Regions from separate parts of the Sphaerisporangium sp. NPDC088356 genome, predicted to be linked through region 1. Evidence: riboswitches for the same ligand, from Rfam matches in the RefSeq annotation. Region 1 holds a riboswitch; each other region holds the start of a gene.
The links. Region 1 has a riboswitch for thiamine pyrophosphate ahead of AB0O34_RS15760 (cytosine permease). Riboswitches for the same ligand answer to the same signal wherever they lie in the genome.
Positions count from the first base shown of each region.

Region 2: it holds a riboswitch for thiamine pyrophosphate, as region 1 does, so the genes downstream of both, thiO (glycine oxidase ThiO) here and AB0O34_RS15760 (cytosine permease) in region 1, are expected to answer to the same signal.
Region 3: it holds a riboswitch for thiamine pyrophosphate, as region 1 does, so the genes downstream of both, tenA (thiaminase II) here and AB0O34_RS15760 (cytosine permease) in region 1, are expected to answer to the same signal.

Region 1 is NZ_JBFBIK010000035.1:34,320-39,829, forward strand. Features, by position in the region: gene AB0O34_RS15750 (DNA-formamidopyrimidine glycosylase family protein) at 1-818, shown strand, start outside; gene AB0O34_RS15755 (rhodanese-like domain-containing protein) at 897-1,229, shown strand; TPP riboswitch at 1,255-1,381, shown strand; gene AB0O34_RS15760 (cytosine permease) at 1,371-2,777, shown strand; gene AB0O34_RS15765 (methylated-DNA--[protein]-cysteine S-methyltransferase) at 2,668-3,231, opposite strand; gene AB0O34_RS15770 (PAS domain S-box protein) at 3,403-5,298, shown strand; gene AB0O34_RS15775 (ATP-binding protein) at 5,451-5,510, shown strand, end outside.
Region 2 is NZ_JBFBIK010000112.1:10,202-15,711, reverse strand. Features, by position in the region: gene pknB (Stk1 family PASTA domain-containing Ser/Thr kinase) at 1-1,742, opposite strand, end outside; gene AB0O34_RS29635 (thiazole synthase) at 1,816-2,604, opposite strand; gene thiS (sulfur carrier protein ThiS) at 2,657-2,857, opposite strand; gene thiO (glycine oxidase ThiO) at 2,854-4,224, opposite strand; TPP riboswitch at 4,225-4,337, opposite strand; gene AB0O34_RS29620 (FAD-dependent oxidoreductase) at 4,476-5,510, shown strand, end outside.
Region 3 is NZ_JBFBIK010000003.1:93,923-99,432, forward strand. Features, by position in the region: gene AB0O34_RS02495 (hypothetical protein) at 1-44, shown strand, start outside; gene AB0O34_RS02500 (XRE family transcriptional regulator) at 31-1,236, shown strand; TPP riboswitch at 1,274-1,385, shown strand; gene tenA (thiaminase II) at 1,377-2,060, shown strand; gene AB0O34_RS02510 (TetR-like C-terminal domain-containing protein) at 2,191-2,433, opposite strand; partial or broken gene AB0O34_RS02515 (zinc-binding dehydrogenase) at 2,453-2,722, shown strand; gene AB0O34_RS02520 (zinc-binding dehydrogenase) at 2,814-3,083, shown strand; gene AB0O34_RS02525 (MerR family transcriptional regulator) at 3,192-3,503, opposite strand; gene AB0O34_RS02530 (Hsp20/alpha crystallin family protein) at 3,567-4,010, opposite strand; gene corA (magnesium/cobalt transporter CorA) at 4,304-5,437, opposite strand.

The DNA of each region.
Region 1 (5,510 bases):
GCCCGGTCGCCGCTGTCGACGTGGTGGCCTTCCAGGCGCTGAAGACGGTGGACCCGCCGGTGACCTCGCTGGCCGGGCTGGCGGTGACGGGCGTCGCCCGGCACGGAAAGTTCCTCGACCTCGACTGCGACGGGATCCACTTCATCACCCACCTGGCCCGCGGCGGCTGGCTGCGCTGGCGGGACGACCTCTCGGGCGCGAAGCCCGTCCGTCCAGGCAAGGGCCCTCTGGCGGTCCGCGTGCGGTTCGCGCCCGACGACGACGGCGAGCAGCCCGGGTTCGAGCTCACCGAGGCGGGCACCCAGAAACGGCTCGCCGTCTACGTCGTCCGCGACCCGGGCGAGGTGCCCGGCATCGCGAGCCTCGGGCCCGATCCGCTCTCGCCCGAGTTCACCGTCGACGTTCTGAAGGGCATCCTGGGCGGCAGCCGCACCCGGATCAAGGGGCTCCTGCGCGACCAGAAGGTGATCGCCGGCATCGGCAACGCCTACTCCGACGAGGTGCTGCACGTCGCGAAGATGTCCCCGTTCAAGATCGCGGGGTCGCTGACCGACGACGCGGTGGCGGGGCTGCACGAGTCGATCGTCAGCACGCTGCGCGCGGCCGTCGAGCGCTCGCGCGGCATCGCCGCGAAGGATCTCAAGACCGAGAAGAAGTCGGGCCTGCGGGTGCACGGGCGTGCCGGGCAGCAGTGCGAGGTGTGCGGGGACACGATCAAGGAGGTGTCGTTCGCCGACTCCTCCCTGCAGTACTGCCCGACGTGCCAGACCGGCGGGAAGCCCTTGGCCGACCGCAGGCTGTCCCGCCTGCTCAAGTAGCCTCTCGCCGAAAAACAACGCTGGGTTAGCGATGACAACCCTCCGTTAGCGGGCGGAAAGACTCGTAGAGCGGGGACAATGAACGGCATGAACGTCCCAGAGATCGAGGCCAAGGCCGTACCCGACGACGTCTTCCTGCTCGATGTGCGCGAGCCCGATGAGTGGCGGGCGGGGCACGCCCCGACGGCCGTCCACATCCCGCTGGGCGCGCTGCAGCAGAGGGTCGACGAGGTCCCGGCGGGCGTGCCGGTCTACGTCGTCTGCCGGGTCGGCGGCAGGTCCGCCAGGGCCGCCGCGTGGCTCAACCACGTGGGCCGCGAGGCGATCAACATTGAGGGCGGCATGCAGTCGTGGGCCGCCGCCGGCCGCCCGATGGTGGCCGAAAACGGGGGGCAGCCCTTCGTCGCCTAGCGACGGGGTGTAATAATTCGGTCAAAATCCATACCGCGGGAGCTCGGGCGCAACCGGGCTGAGAGGGCGGTTCCCAGTGACGCTGGGCGCGCCGCCGACCGCATGAACCTGTCCGGGTAATGCCGGCGTAGGGAGCGTGCGATGACATCCGCCGTCGGCGAGGTCCCCCTGACCCTCGACGAGGCCCCTCCGAAGACGCTGGGCCTGCTCGACCAGGGTGCCTTCTGGGCCAACCTCGGAGTGAGCCTCCTCGGCTTCTCCGGGGCCCTGTACCTGCTCAACCCGCTGGGCGACGTCCCGCTGAGCCTGGGCGCGGCCGTCCTCGCGGCCGTGGTCGGCAGCCTGATTGGCACCGTGATGGTCGGCCTGGCGGCGGTGCCCGGCGCGCGCACCGGCGCGCCGGCGATGGTGCTGCTGCGCGGCCTGTTCGGGGCCAGGCTGTCGTACGTCCCGACGGTCCTGAACATCGTCCAGATGCTCGGCTGGGGGGCCTTCGAGCTGTGGGTGATCGCCACCGGGGCCCGTGCGATCTTCGGTGACTCCGTGCCGTACTGGGTCTGGGTGGTGGCGGCGGGCCTGCTGACGATCGCCCTGACGATCCGGCCGCTGGGGGCCATCCGCCTGCTCCGCCGCTTCGTGACGGCGGGGGTGGTCGTCGCGATGGTGTGGCTCGCCGTGGCGCTGCTGCGCGAGGCCCCCACTCTCGGGGGCGGCGACTGGAGCGCCTTCGCCCCGGCGGTCGACTACGTGATCGCGCTGTCGGTCTCCTGGGTGCCGGTGGCGGCCGACTACGCGCGGCACTCGCGGTCCGGCCGGGCGGCCTTCGCGGGGGTGGTCAGCGGCTACACGATCGCCCAGGTCGCGTGCCTGGTCATCGGCATACTCGCGCTGGCCCTGGTCGGGAACGACCCCGGCCGGGTGTGGGACGCGTTCGTGGCGGTGCCCCTCGGGGGCCTGTTCTTCGGCATCCTCGTGCTCAGGGAGGCCGACCAGTCGTTCGCCAACGTCTACTCCACGGCGATGTCCCTGCAGAACCTCCTGCCGAGGGTGGACCGGCGCATCTTCTCGATCGGCGTCGGCGTGCTGACCACCGTCATCGCGCTCTTCGCCGACGTGAATTCGTACGGGGCGTTCCTCGGCGTCATCGGCGCGGTGTTCGTCCCGATGTTCGCCGTGCTGGTGATCGACTACTTCGTGCTGGGCGGGGCCGCCAGGTGGGACACCTCGGCCGGGGCGCCCTCGCGCTGGGGGATGGTCGTGCCCTGGGTGCTCGGGTTCGTGGCGTACTGGCTGGTCACGGCGACGCCCACGGTGGCGTGGTGGGACTCGGTCTGGACGGATCTTCGCGACGCGATCGGCTTCGAGCGGCAGGTCTGGATGAACGCCGCGCTGGCCGCGTTCATCGTGTCCGCCCTGGCGACCCTGCTGGCGCGGGCGCTCAGCGGGCGGGGTCTTCGAGGCGGAGAAGATACTGCTTGGCGGCGAGGCCGCCGGCGTAGCCTCCAGGATTCCCCGGCGACTCGATCGCCCGGTGACACGGGACGATGACGCAGACGGGGTTGGCGGTCAGCGCGTTGCCGATGGCGCGCAGCGCCTGGGGACGCCCGATGCGCTCGGCGATTTCTGGAAATGTCGTGACGCTTCCGTAGGGCACGGCCATCGTCATCTGGAGCACCGTACGGGCGAACGGCGTGGCCAGCCGGAGGTCGACGGGCAGGGTGAAGGCCCGGAGCCTGCCGGAGAAGTACGCGTCGAGCTCGCGCCGGATCGGATCGAGGCGCCGGGGGTCGGGCCCGATGAACGAGCCGATCTCCCGGGTGATGCGCGCGAAGACCACGTGCTCGTTCTCGTAGCTGCAGGCGACCACGCCGCGCGCGGTGACGGCGAGCGCCAGCCGTCCGGCGGGGGTGTCGGTCATCCCGAACGCGATGTCGGGTGGGGTCTCGCCCACATAGCCGGGAGCGGTCACCCGCACGAGGGCTTCGAGATCCCCTGTCGACATGGCCGCACCCCTCCCGGTCCCGCTACCAGGCAGCGTATCGGAGCGGAGGCTCCCACCGACCGTGACGGCCGTGCGCCGCGCGCCGTAGAAGGCCTCGAGAGGGTACGGTCCCGACGAATGCGACGATTCGCACATCGAAAGTGCCAAGGCGCGCTTGCAAAAACGGGCACGATGGGGGTCATGAGTGACAACAGGGTAGAGAACGCCGATGACGGCTTTGCCCGCGCTGTCCTCGCGAGTTCCCCCAATGCCGTCGTAGCCCTCGATCGTGACCTTTCCGTCCTGGTGTGGAACCCCGCCGCCGAGCGCCTTTTCGGCTGGACCTGCGACGACATGATCGGGCGCAGGGCGCCGCTCGTCCCCGAGGAACTGGTGGTGGAGCACAACGCGGTGCTCGAACGGGTCCGCACCGGAGGTCCGGTCTCCCTGCGCACCAAGCGCCTGCGCAGCGACGGCTCGCTCGTCGACGTGGGCGTGGACATGAGCGCGCTGCGCTCGGAGGCCGGTGCGCTGCTCGGGTACGTGAGCGTCTACCACTCCTTGGAGAACGACTCGGCGGCCCGCGATCGGGGAGCCCGCAGGGCGAGGCTCGTCCGGCGGCTCACCGACGTGGTCGGCGACATCAACGCCGAGCTTGAGCTCTCACCCGTGCTCGACCGCATAGCCGGGAGCCTCACCGAGCTGACCGGGGCCGACGCGGGCGGCTTCGTGCTGATCGAGGACGACCGCCTGCGGCTGGTCAGCACGCACGGGCTGCCCGACAGGCTGTGGGGCGCCACCGCCGACCTGCATACGAGCCTCGTCGGCAAGCTGCTCAGGACCGGCAAGACCGTCCTGCTGGAGACCGGCGACCAGACCGTGCTCGACGACCTGATCTGGTCGGAGCTGCCAGGACTGCACACCATCGCGCTCGGCGTCGCGGCGGTCGGCGGGCGGCCGTACGGGGCGCTGTACGCGCTGTTCGCCGAGCGCAAGGCCGGCCACATCGAGCTTGAGCTGCTGGAACTGCTGGCCGGGCACGCCGGCATCGCGCTCGCCAACGCGATGGCGTACCAGGACGCCGTGCGGCAGCGCGCCCACGAGCGGGCGGTCGTCGACGCGAGCGCGGACGGCATCGCGGTGCTCGACGGCATGGGGTTCGTCCGCCAGTGGAACCCGGCGGCCGAGGAACTGACCGGGGTGCGGGCCGACGAGGTGATCGGTGCCCGGCCGCCGTTCCCGCTGCCGGCGCCGGGTGAGAAGCTCACCACCCAGCTTCCGTGCGGCCGCTGGCTCGACGTGGTCAGCGCCGAGATAAACGAGACCGCCGAGATCGTGGTCGACTTCCGCGACGTCACGCGGGCCAAGGAGCTGGAGGAGGCCAAGGATTTGTTCCTCGCCACCACCAGCCACGAGCTCCGCACGCCGATCACCGTGGTCCAGGGGTTCGCCAGCACGCTCGACGCGCGCTGGGACAAGCTCTCGGACGTCGAGCGCCGTTCGGCCGTACGGACCATCGCGGAGCGGGCACAGGCGCTCGGCCAGCTCATGGATCACCTGCTCCTCGGCGCGCGGGCCGGGGCCGAGGAGCTGAAGGTCCAGGTGGAGAGCTTCGACCTGGGCGAACGGGTGCGCGCGGCCACGCTGGGGATGCCGGTCCTGTCCGACAGGCACCGCGTGGAGGTGGACATCCCCCGTGACCTGCCACTGGTCGACGGCGACGCCCTGGCGACCGACATCCTGCTCGGCCAGCTCCTGGAGAACGCCTTCAAGTACTCGCCGGACGGCGGGTTGATCCGCGTCCTCGCGTGGGCCGAGAGCGATCACGTGGTCCTCGTGGTGGACGACGAGGGGGTGGGCATCGCGCCGGACGACCGCGAGCGCGTATTCGAACGCTTCGTCCAGGCCGACAGCGGCGACCGCCGCAGGTTCGGCGGTGTGGGGCTCGGACTTTACATCGCGCGCAGCCTCGCCCGCGCCCAGGGTGGCGAGGTGACCGCGCATTCCCGGCCTGGTGGAGGCACCCGAATGCGATTCATCTTGGGCATCGCACCGGCCTATATCGGATCCGACACACCGAACCGGTAACGAGCAGGTCACGGATGGACTCACCTATTGTCGAATCTGCACAAGCAATGATCGCCACTCGGTTTCCAGAACCATCGAACGGGGCATTTCGGTCGTACTGGGATGTGTTTTCCTCAGGGGGAAATGCAGGAGAACGGGGAAGTGAGGGCGTCGTGCTGTTGCCGTATGCGCCGACCAGCGTCGCCGTCGCACGCCAGCGTCTCAGCGCCGAT
Region 2 (5,510 bases), on a different contig from region 1:
TGGACGTTGTCGGGGTTCTCCCAGGGCCAGTGGAAGCCGGTGTCCGGCCCCTTGGAGCAGGTGAGCTGCACGCCCTGCCCTGCCGTGACCTCGGCGCGCGCGGCCGGGTCCTGGGCGATGATCGTACCCGGCTGGGCGTTGTCGGTCTGCTGCACGATCGTGGGGTTGAACCCCTTCTGCCGCAGGAACGCCTCGGCCTGGTCGCACTGCATCTCGCTGACGTCGGGCATGAGCTGCCCGGCGCTCAGCACGAGCTGCACCCGGCTGCCCTCCTTGACCTTGGTGCCGACCTGCGGGTTCGTACGCAGCACGAGGCCGCGCTGCACGGTGTCGCTGGGCACCCGGCTGACGGTGCCTGCGGTGAGGCCGGCGTCGGAGATCTTGGCCCGGGCATCGGCCTCGGACAGGTTGACGACGTTCGGCACCGCGATCTTGACGGGTCCGGCGGAGGGGATCAGCGTGATCCTCGACTGGGCGAGCACTTCCTTGCCCGGCTCGGGGTCGGTGCGCAGGACCTTGTCCTCGGCCACTTCCTTGTCGTGCTCGGGCGTACCGATCTTGACCTCGAAGCCCTGCTTCTCGGCCTCGGACTTGGCGATCGTGACGTTCAGCCCGGCCAGGTCGGGGATCTTGGTGTAGCGGCCCTCGGAGAACCACCAGCCCGTGCCCCCGATCGCGCCGATCATCAAGATCGCCAGCGCGACGATGAACCAGTTGGGCCGGAAACCCGAGCGCTTCGGGCGTTCGGCCACCGCGGCCCTGACCGCCGGGGCGGTGAGCATCTCGGTCTGCGAGTGGATCAGGGTCGGGTTCGCGGGCGGGGCGCCCATCTGGTGCGCGGCCGCCGGCCCCGGGGCGGCGGCCCCGGTGGGCGGGCGCTGCGGTCCCATGTCGCGCGGCAGCACGCGGTGGGCGTCCACGGCCGCGACGAGCAGCGCGGTGGCGTCGGCCGGCCGCCGGTTCTGGTCGCGGTCGGTCGCCGAGAGCACCAGCGTGTCGAGCACGGGCGGGATGTCCCCCGCCAGCGAGGACGGCGCGGGCACCCGGTCGTGGACGTGCCTGTAGGCCACCGACATGGGGTTGTCGCCCTGGTAGGGCTGGTGCCCGGTCAGCAGCTCGAACAGCATGACCCCGGCGGCGTAGACGTCGCTGCGCGCGTCGGCGACCCCTGCGGTGACCTGCTCGGGCGACATGTAGGCGATCGTGCCGATCATGACGCCGGTGCGGGTCTGGTTGCCCGCCTCGATGGCCCGGGCCAGCCCGAAGTCGACGACCTTGACCCGGCCGTCGTCGGTCAGCAGGACGTTCTCGGGCTTGACGTCCCGGTGGACCATGCCCGCCTGGTGGGCCGCGCCGAGCGCGGCCAGCACCGGGATCATGATCTCCAGGGCCTCGCGGGCCGGCAGGCGCTTCCTCTCGCGGAGCACGTCGCGCAGGGTGCGCCCCGGGACGTACTCCATCGAGAGGTAGACGTGGTCTCCGTCGGTGCCCTGGTCGAAGACGTGCACCACGTTGGGGTGCGACAGGCTGGCCACCGACTTGGCCTCGCCGATGAATCGCCGCACGAAGTCGGGGTCCTCGGCCAGCGATCGGTGCATCACCTTCAGAGCCACCGTGCGGTCGAGCCGGATGTCCAGGGCCAGGTAGACGGCGGCCATGCCACCCCGGGCGATCCGGGACTCAACGCGATAGCGCCCGTCCAGCAGCCGCCCTACAAGGGGGTCCGCAACCGTCGTGTCCACGGGAGTGAGTTTACGGGCGGTTTGCCAGGGGCAGGGCAAGCACATCCCAAACCGATGCCGACATGTTTTCCCGTCACGAAGGGGTTGATGGCTCTGCGCCGGCCGGTTCGATGGCCGGCGAGGACGCCTCAGCGTACCGGCGGCGGGGGATCCTGCCCGCTAGGCGCGCCCTGCGGCCCGCGGTGACGGCGTCCCGCATCGCCGCCGCCATCAGTCCCGGCCTGCGGGCCCGCGTCACCGCGCTGGCGAGCAGGACGGCGTCGCATCCGAGCTCCATCGCCAGGGCCGCGTCGCTCGCCGTGCCGATGCCGGCGTCCAGGATGACGGGAACGCCCGCCGCCTCCACGATGAGCTCGATGTTGTGCGGGTTGCGGATCCCGAGCCCCGAGCCGATGGGCGCGCCCAGGGGCATCACGGCCGCGCACCCCGCCTGCTCCAGCCGCCGCGCGAGCGCCGGGTCGTCCCCGATGTAGGGCAGCACCACGAACCCGTCGGCCACCAGCCGCTCGGCCGCGTCGAAGGTCTCGATCGGGTCCGGCAGCAGGGTGCGCTCGTCGTTGATGACCTCCAGCTTCACCCAGTCGGTGCCGAGCGCCTCGCGGGCCAGCCGCGCGGTCAGCACCGCCTCGCCTGCCGTGAAGCAGCCCGCGGTGTTGGGCAGCACCCGCACGCCCCGGTCGCGCAGGACGTCGAGCACCGACCCCCTGGAGGCCGGGTCCAGCCGCCGCATGGCTACCGTGGTGATCTCGGTGCCGGACGCGGCCAGCGCCTGGTCCAGCACCTCCAGGGACGGGGCGCCGCCCGTTCCCATGATCAGACGCGAGCCGAACTTCTCGCCGCCGAGGATCAGCGTGTCGTCCATGGGGTCCGCGTCCCGCTCGCCGGCGACTCTGATGGGGGTCTCCTCGCGCTCGTCAGCCACCCTGCACCGCCGTCAGGACCTCGACGCGGTCGTTCTCGCCGAGCGGGGTCGACTGCCACGCGCCCCGCCGTACGACCTCGTCGTTCAGCGCGACCGCGACCCCGGCCACGGCCGAGGTCAGCGTCTGTATGGCCTGCGCCACGGTGGTCCCGGGGGGCAGGTCGTGGGGGGCGCCGTTGATCGTCACTCTCATCGCGCTTCCGGGGCGGCAGACCCCGGCCGGCCGCCGGGGTAGGAGCCCCGTTCCTCCTTCGTCCATCGGTGGGGGTCGGTGGTGTCCTGGTGCCGTGCCCCGCCGAACCGCAGGGGCGAGCAGATCGCCGTGAAGGACGGGCCGGGCCGTCCCGCCGGATCGTGGCAGGGAGGCAGGACGGGGCCGAGGTCGTCGCCCAGGGCCAGTTCCCCGGCGACGAGATCGGCGGTCAGGGGAGAGAGCAGGACGCCGCCACGGTGGTGGCCGGTGGCCAGCACGAGCCCCGCCAGGGCCGTCCGCCCGATGACCGGGAGGTTGTCGGGGGTCCCCGGACGCAGGCCGGCGGACAGGTCGGTCACCTCCAGCTCGGTGATGCCCGGTACGAGCTCGCGCGCGTCGCGCAGCAGCTCCCACAGGGCCCCGGCGGTCACGCGGGTGTCGAACCCCATCTCCTCCTGCGTGGCGCCGAGCACGATCTCCCCGTCGCCGCGCGGCACCATGTACGCGCTGGACCCGTGGACCACCCCGCGCACGCAGCGGCCGAGGAACCCCGGAGCGCCGCGCAGCCGCATGATCTGGCCCTTGACCGGGCGCACCGGCGGCAGGACCTCCGGGGGCAGGCCGTCCAACGATCCCGACCACGCCCCGGCGGCCAGGACGACCCGGTCCGCGGCGATCGCCCCGCCTCGCGCCAGCCGTACCCCGCGCACCGCGTCACCCTCGACGGCGAAGCCCGTGACGCGGTCGGCCACCACGCCGACGCCCCGCCGCGACAGCGCGGCGAGCAGCGCGGCCGTCACCCGGCGCGGATCCACCCAGGCGTCTCCCGGCGCGAGGACGCCGCCACGGACCGAAGGGGCGAGCATCGGCTCGGCGCGGCGGCACTCGCGTCCCGTCAGGCGTTCCACCGGGAGCGACAGCTTCTCCATGAAGCCGGCCAGCTCGCCGAGCGCCGCGAGGTCGTCCGCGCCGAAGGCGACGTCCAGGGTGCCGTCGGTGCGGTGGTCGACGTCCATCCCCGCCTCGCCGGACAGCTCGGCGGCGAAGCCGGGCCACAGGGCGAGGGACGCGAGGCCCAGCCGCAGCAGGGGCTCCTCGGTGTAGGTGACCTCGCTCACCGGGGCGAGCATCCCGGCCGCCGCGTGTGAGGCGCCCGACCCGGGCGCCGGGTCGACCACGGTCACGGCGTGCCCGCGCTGGGCGGCGCGCCAGGCGACCGACAGGCCGACCACGCCCCCGCCCACGACGATCACGTCCGCGTGCGGCGCCTTCCCGTACGGCCCGCCGGTGCGCGGCGCCTCGGACGGTGGGCCGGAGTGTGGCGTCTTTTCGGCCGACGGCACCACGACATCTCGCACATTCGGCATGTCCACCAAGGTCCCGCTCCCTTCGCCGGCATGATCCGGATCAGGTCTCTAGCGGTCGAGGGCCGTGAGCCCTCCTCTCAGCCCGGTCTCGCCGGACTCCCGCGCGTGCTGACGGCACCAGCCTATTCCTGCCTCCATACGGCTTGCGCACCCGCTTGAGTGTTCTCATCACTGGCTGTGTGCGATAGTGAGCCAATTCGTTACCAAATCGCCGTTGGCGAGTTACCCGGCTGGCCGCTTAGGGTCAGGATGTGAATCATGTCGTGGTGGTCGGAGCCGGACTGGCCGGCGTACGGAGTGTCGAGGCGCTGCGGGCGCGCGGTTACCGAGGGCGCGTCACTCTGGTCGGAGATGAGAACCATCGCCCCTACGATCGTCCACCCTTGTCGAAGGCCGTGCTGCTCGGCGACCTGGACTCCACGGTCGTCGACTCCGACCTCGGCGCCCTCGACGTCGACCTGCGCACCAGCGTGTCGGCCAAGGGCCTGCGCCAGGGCGCGCTCGAGACCACAGAGGGCGAGCTCGAGTACGACGGCCTGATCATCGCCACCGGCGCCTCGCCCATCAGGCTGCGCGGCGAGGGCACCCAGCACGTGCTCCGCACCATCGACGACGCCCTCGCCCTGCGCGAACTGCTGGTCCCCAAGGCCCACGTGGTGGTCGTCGGCGCGGGCTGGATCGGCGCCGAGGTCGCCACGGCGGCGCGCCGCGCCGGGTGCGCGGTGACCGTCGTCGAGGCCGCCCAGTCGCCGCTCGCCGTAGCCCTCGGCACCGAGGTCGGCGGGCGCACCGTGCCCTGGTACGCCGAGGCCGGCATCGACCTCAGGCTCGGCACGATGGTCGGCTCGGTCGACCCGGGCGGCCTGACCATGATGGACGGCTCATGGATCCCCGCCGACGTGGTGGTGACCGGCGTCGGCGTGCGCCCCACCGTCGGGTGGCTCGCGGGCTCCGGCGTCGAGATCGACAACGGCGTCTTGGTCGACGAGCACCTGCGCACCTCGATGGAGGGCATCGTGGCGGTCGGCGACTGCGCGAACTGGTGGTCGCGCCGCTTCGGCCGCCGCATGCGGGTCGAGCACTGGGACACCGCGCTGAACGCCCCCGAGACCGCGGTGGCCACGCTCCTCGGCGAGACCGCCGTCTACGACCCGGTTCCCTATTTCTGGTCCGAGCAGTTCGGCCGCATGCTGCAGTACGCCGGCCACCACGACGGCGCCCGGCTGGTCCTGCGCGGCGACCCGGCGACCGACCGCAAGTGGGCGGCGTGCTGGCTGACCGACGAC
Region 3 (5,510 bases), on a different contig from region 1:
CCACCGACGACCAGCCGATCGCCGACGCCGATGAGCGACCGTAAGAGCCGCAGGAGCGACGGCGGCCAGATTCGTCTCTTCGACCCCTCCGGCGGCGCCGGGCGCGGCGGGCCGAGCCCGCAGGCGGTGGCCGACGCCTTCGACCAGGCGCGGCTGACCCAGGCCCGGCGGCTGGCGGGCATGACCAAGAAGGACCTCTCCGAACGGGTGGGCGTCACCCCGGCGGCGGTGGGGCAGTACGAGACCGGCATGACCCATCCCCGGCCCGACCTCATCCCCCGCCTCGCGGACGCCCTCGGCGTTCCCCTGGCGTTCTTCCTGTCGGGCCGGCCGCACGCCAAGCTCGACGGGTCCATGGCGCACTTCCGCAGCCTCCGCTCCACCCGCGTCCACCAGCGGGCCAAGGCCGTCGCGTTCGTCGAGCAGGTCTGGGAGCTGACCCACGCGCTGGAGAAGCGCGTACGGCTGCCGCACGTGGACCTTCCGGGGTTCTCGGGCGGCGAGGTGCACTCCGGGGTCGAGCTGCCACGCGACCCGGCCGCCGCCGCCCGCGAGCTGCGACGGCACTGGGGGCTCGGCACCGGGCCGATCTCGCATCTCGTCCGCCACATGGAGGCCCATGGCATCGTCGTGGTGCTTCCCCCGCCCGACGAGGACGCCACCACGGTCGACGCCTTCTCGACCTCGCAGCTGCCCCGGCCGATCGTCGTGCTGACCGCCAACCGCTTCGACGACATCCATCGCTACCGCTTCACCGCCGCCCACGAGCTGGGCCATCTCGTCCTGCACGGCGACACCGCCGCCGGCGACGTCCAGCAGGAGCGCGAGGCCGACACCTTCGCGGCCGAGTTCCTGACCCCGCGCGACAGCATCCTGCTCGAGCTTCCCCGGCGCCTCGACCTGCGCCGGCTGGCCGAGCTCAAGCACGTGTGGGGGGTCTCGATCAGCTCCCTGCTCTACCGCTGCCGCGAGGTCGGCCTGCTCTCCGACTCCTCGGCCAGCCGGGCGTACCAGCGTCTCGGCGCCCTCCGCGACCAGCCGGGTTTCGCCAGCGAGCCCATCACCGGCTACCCGGGAGAGCACCCGGTGCTCCTACGGCAGGCCTTCGACCTGGCGGCGGCGGACACCGACCTCACCATGGCCACGCTCGCCACCCAGCTCGCCTGGCCGCTCGCCCGCGTCCGAGAGCTGCTGGGCATCCGTGACCAGCGCCCCAAGCTGGTGATCGTCCCCTAGCGGGTGGAGCCGGGAGCCGTACGCGCTAATCTCGGGTCGGACAGAACGCGGGAGTCCGGCGCACCGGGCTGAGAGTGCGGCTGACGCGGCCGCAGACCGCTCGAACCTGACCGGGTCATGCCGGCGTAGGGAGTTGTTCGATGACGACGTTCGAGCACGCGCGCCCGTACAGCGAAGAGCTGTGGGAGGCGATCGGCCCCATCTACAGCGCGATCCTGGACCACCCGTTCATCACCGGGCTGGTCGACGGCACGCTCCCGCGTGAGGCCTTCCGGCACTTCGTGGTGCAGGACTCGCACTACCTGCGGGACTACGCGCGGGCGCTCGCCCTGTGCGCGGCCAAGGCGCCGACCGAGGACGACGTACGGGCCTTCGCGGGCGACGCGGTGGGGGCGATCGCGGCGGAGCAGGAGATGCACGCGGAGTTCATGGCCGAGCTGCGCGGCTCCCCGGCACAGGCCGCGGAGCTGCCGGTGGGCCCGACCACCCGCGCGTACACGAGCTATCTGCTGGCCACGGTGTACGGCGGGTCGTTCCTCGACGGCCTCGCCGCGGTGCTGCCCTGCTACTGGATCTACGCCCGTGTCGGCGAGGCCCTGCTGGCCAAGTCGTCGCCCGATCCGCTCTACCAGCGGTGGATCGCCACCTACGGCGACGAGGCCTTCCAGAGCGTCGTCCGCCGGGTGGTCGCCCTGACCGACCGGGCAGGGGACGAGGCCACCTCTCGCCAGCGCCGCCGAGCCCAGGACCACTTCGTCACCACCTCCCGCTACGAATGGATGTTCTGGAACGCCGCCTGGCACCAGGAGTCCTGGCCCATCTGACACAGACAGCGCGGGCGCCCTCCAGAAGGACGAGGCACCCTGGCAGGAAGCGCCCGGATCGGCCCGGAAGCGGCGCATCGTGTGGGCGTGGAAACCGTGCACGGGCCGTTCTGGCAGGGGTTCGGTGTGGTCAGTGGGCCGGGAGGTCGTCCAGTTCGGCGGTGAACAGCAGCGTGGGGTCGAATCCCATTCCGGTGAAGTGGCCGGCGAGTTCCAGGGACAGGACGCCGTGCAGCCGGGTCCAGAAGGTCAGTGCCCGGTGGAGGGCCGCGGGCGGGGCGGGGTGGCCGTCCGCCCAGTGCCGGTGGTCTTCGAGGTGCGTCTCGAACGGTGTCGCGGAGGTCCCCGAAGGAGTCGGCGCGGCGGTGGTCAACGGCATCACCGCCTGGCAGATGCTGCACCGCAAGGCACGCGTCCGCGCCGGGCAGACCATTCTGGTGCACGGCGCCAACGGCGGCGTGGGCTCGATCCTGATTCAGCTGGCGCGGGCCGCCGGCGTGAAGGTGATCGGCACAGCGTCCACGCGCCACCACGACGCCCTGCGGGAGCGCGGCGTCCTTCCGGTCGACTACCGCACCGGGGACATCGCCGCGCGCGTCCGCGAGCTCGCCCCCGGCGGGGTGGACGCCGTCTTCGACCACGTCGGGGGCCGCGGCGTCGTCGGCTCCTGGCGCCTGCTCGCGCCCGGCGGCACGCTCGTCTCGTACGGCAGCGCCTCCACCCGGGACGACCAGGGATCCAAGCAGTGGCCCCGTGCTCAAGCTGCTCGGCCGGGTGTGGCTGTGGAACGCGCTGCCCAACGGCCGCCGCGCCTACTTCTTCAACGTCTGGGCCGGGCGGGCCCTGGCCAAGAACCGGTTCAGGTCCCGGCTGCGCGCCGACCTCACCAAGGTCTTCGCGGCACTCCAGCGCGGTGAGGTCACCGCCCAGATCGCCGTGCGGCTGCCGCTCATCCGCGTCGCCGACGCTCTGCGGCTGGCCGAGTCCGGCACCGTCGCCGGAAAGATCGTACTGACCCCGTAGCGCGCGTCCCGCGCTGGACGGCCACCGGCACCCACGCCGGCGGCTTCCCTCGGAGGACCGCCCGTCACACGTGGTGATCGGGCGGCCCACCGAGGCCTTTCCGGGGTTTCATTCCTTGGGAGGCAGGAGCCGGCGTGTCGCCTCCAGCTCCTTCTTCAGTGCCTTCACCTGCTGTTCCAGCTCCAGGATGCGGCGGATCGCGATCAGCGTCATGCCTTCCCCGGTCAGCTCCGCGACGTACTGGACGCGGTTGATGTCGGCGCGCGAGTAGCGGCGCTGGCCGCCCGAGGAGCGTTGCGGGCGGACCACCTCGAACTCGTCGAGGCGGCGCAGAAAGGCCTGCTGGACGTCGAGCATGCCGGCGACCTGGCCCATGGAGTACAGCGGGGCGTGGTTGTCGTCGATGGGCAACCTGGACATGTGTGCCTCCATGGTGAACGGGCCGGCGCCCGTAGCGGCACCGGCCCATCGCTCGCGGTCACCTCACGCGCGGATCGCCCTGGTGTCGCCGCGCTGGATCTCGACCTTGCGTGGCTTGGCCTTCTCCAGCACGGGGATGCGGATCTGGAGCACCCCGTTGTGGTAGGCGGCGTCGACGCGGTCGCTGTCGAGGTGCTCGGAGAGGTAGACGCGCCGGGTGAAGGTGCCCATGACGCGCTCGCGCACGAACAGCCGGTCGTCCTCCGACAGCTCCTCCTGGCGGCTGGCGCTGACCGTGAGCACGCCGCGGTCGACGGTGACCTCGATCGAGTCGGGGTCGATGCCGGGAAGATCGAAGCGCAGGACCACGTCGTCCTTCCTGCGGATGCCGTCGAGCGGCATGGCCCCCTGGGCGCTTCCCTCTCCCCAAGTGAGGGCGCCACGGGTGAGGCGATCAAACTGGCGCTCGACTTCCTGAACGAACGGGTCGATCGACGTCAACAGCATCTCCGGAACCTCCTCGCTTGTCGGTGTAGCAGAAAACCTCCAACTACAGCTGTAGGTTACCTCTGTCTAGCGATGCATGCAACTGGTAACTGGGATCGGATAGGAGCCGTGTCGCGTGCCCTCCGGGGCGGGAGGGGCAGGTCGGAGACGGCGGCCCAGCGCAGCAGCACGCAGTTGCTGAACCACCTGCACCGCCTCGGGCGTGCCGGGGCCGGTCGGCGGCGTCAACGGCGGGCTGCCCGGCGCCGGCGCCTGCCGGAAGCGATGTGACTTCAGGATTGCCGGCGGAGCGGTCAGAGCCAGGCGTTGCGGCGGAAGCCTCGGTAGAGGAGGGAGCAGATGACGAGCATGACGCCGATCACGAGGGGATAGCCCCACATGGCCGACAGCTCGGGCATGTGCTTGAAGTTCATGCCGTAGATGCCGGCGATCATCGTGGGCACCGAGATGATGGCCACCCACGCGGAGATCTTGCGCATGTCCTCGTTGGCGAGGGCGTTGGACCTCGCGAGCGCGGCCTGCAGGATCGAGTTGCACAGCTCGTTCGACGACTCCACCTGCTCGCAGACCCGTGAGAGGTGGTCGACGACGTCACGGAAGTACTCGCGCATCTCGGAGGGGATCATGCGGCGCGACGGCAGAGCTCCGAGCGGCGTCTGGAGCGGCGTCACGGCGCGCTTCATCTCGATCATCTCGCGCTTGAGCTGGTAGATGCGGCCGATGTCCCGCGAGCTGACGTCGGCGAAGACGGCGGCCTCGACCTCCTCAAGCTCGGCCTGCATCAGGTCGGCGACCGAGAGGTACTTGTCGACGACGAAGTCGGCGATGGCGTGGAGCACGCCCGCCGGCCCGCGGGCCAGCAGCTTCGGCTTGTCCTCAAGGCGGCCTCGGACCTCGGAGAGCGGGCAGTGCTCGCCGTGGCGCACGGTGACCACGAAGTCGGGGCCGACGAACACCATGATCTCGCCGGTGGCGATGATCTCGCTGGAGGCGGTCAGCTCGTCGTGGTCGAGGTAGGCGATGGTCTTGAGGACGACGAAGAGGGAGTCTCCGTAACGCTCGACCTTGGGGCGCTGGTGGGCCTTGATGGCGTCCTCGACGGCCAGGGGGTGCAGCCCGAAGACCTCGGCCAGCCACTCGACCTCGGGGGCCTCCGGCTCGTGCAGCCCGACCCAGACGTACGCGTCGTTGATCTCGGAGGAGGCGTTGTGCTCGCGGACGAGGCTGACGGCCTCCGGAATGCCGGAGACGCGGACGCGCTTGCCGGCGACGTAGGCGCCGAACTCCACGAGCGAGTCACTGGGCGGCACGCAACGGCCGTTCATGCTCTCGTGGCGCACCACGCCGACCGACGGCGAGGTGCCGAGCCGTACGTGGGTGGTGCGGGGGTGGAGGTTGATCCGCTGGAAAAGCGTGGACGAGCGCATGGCGGTCCCTTCCCGCCCGACCTCGCGGAACCAATGCGCGAAAAAGTAATAGTGCGACAGACGTCACAGAGAA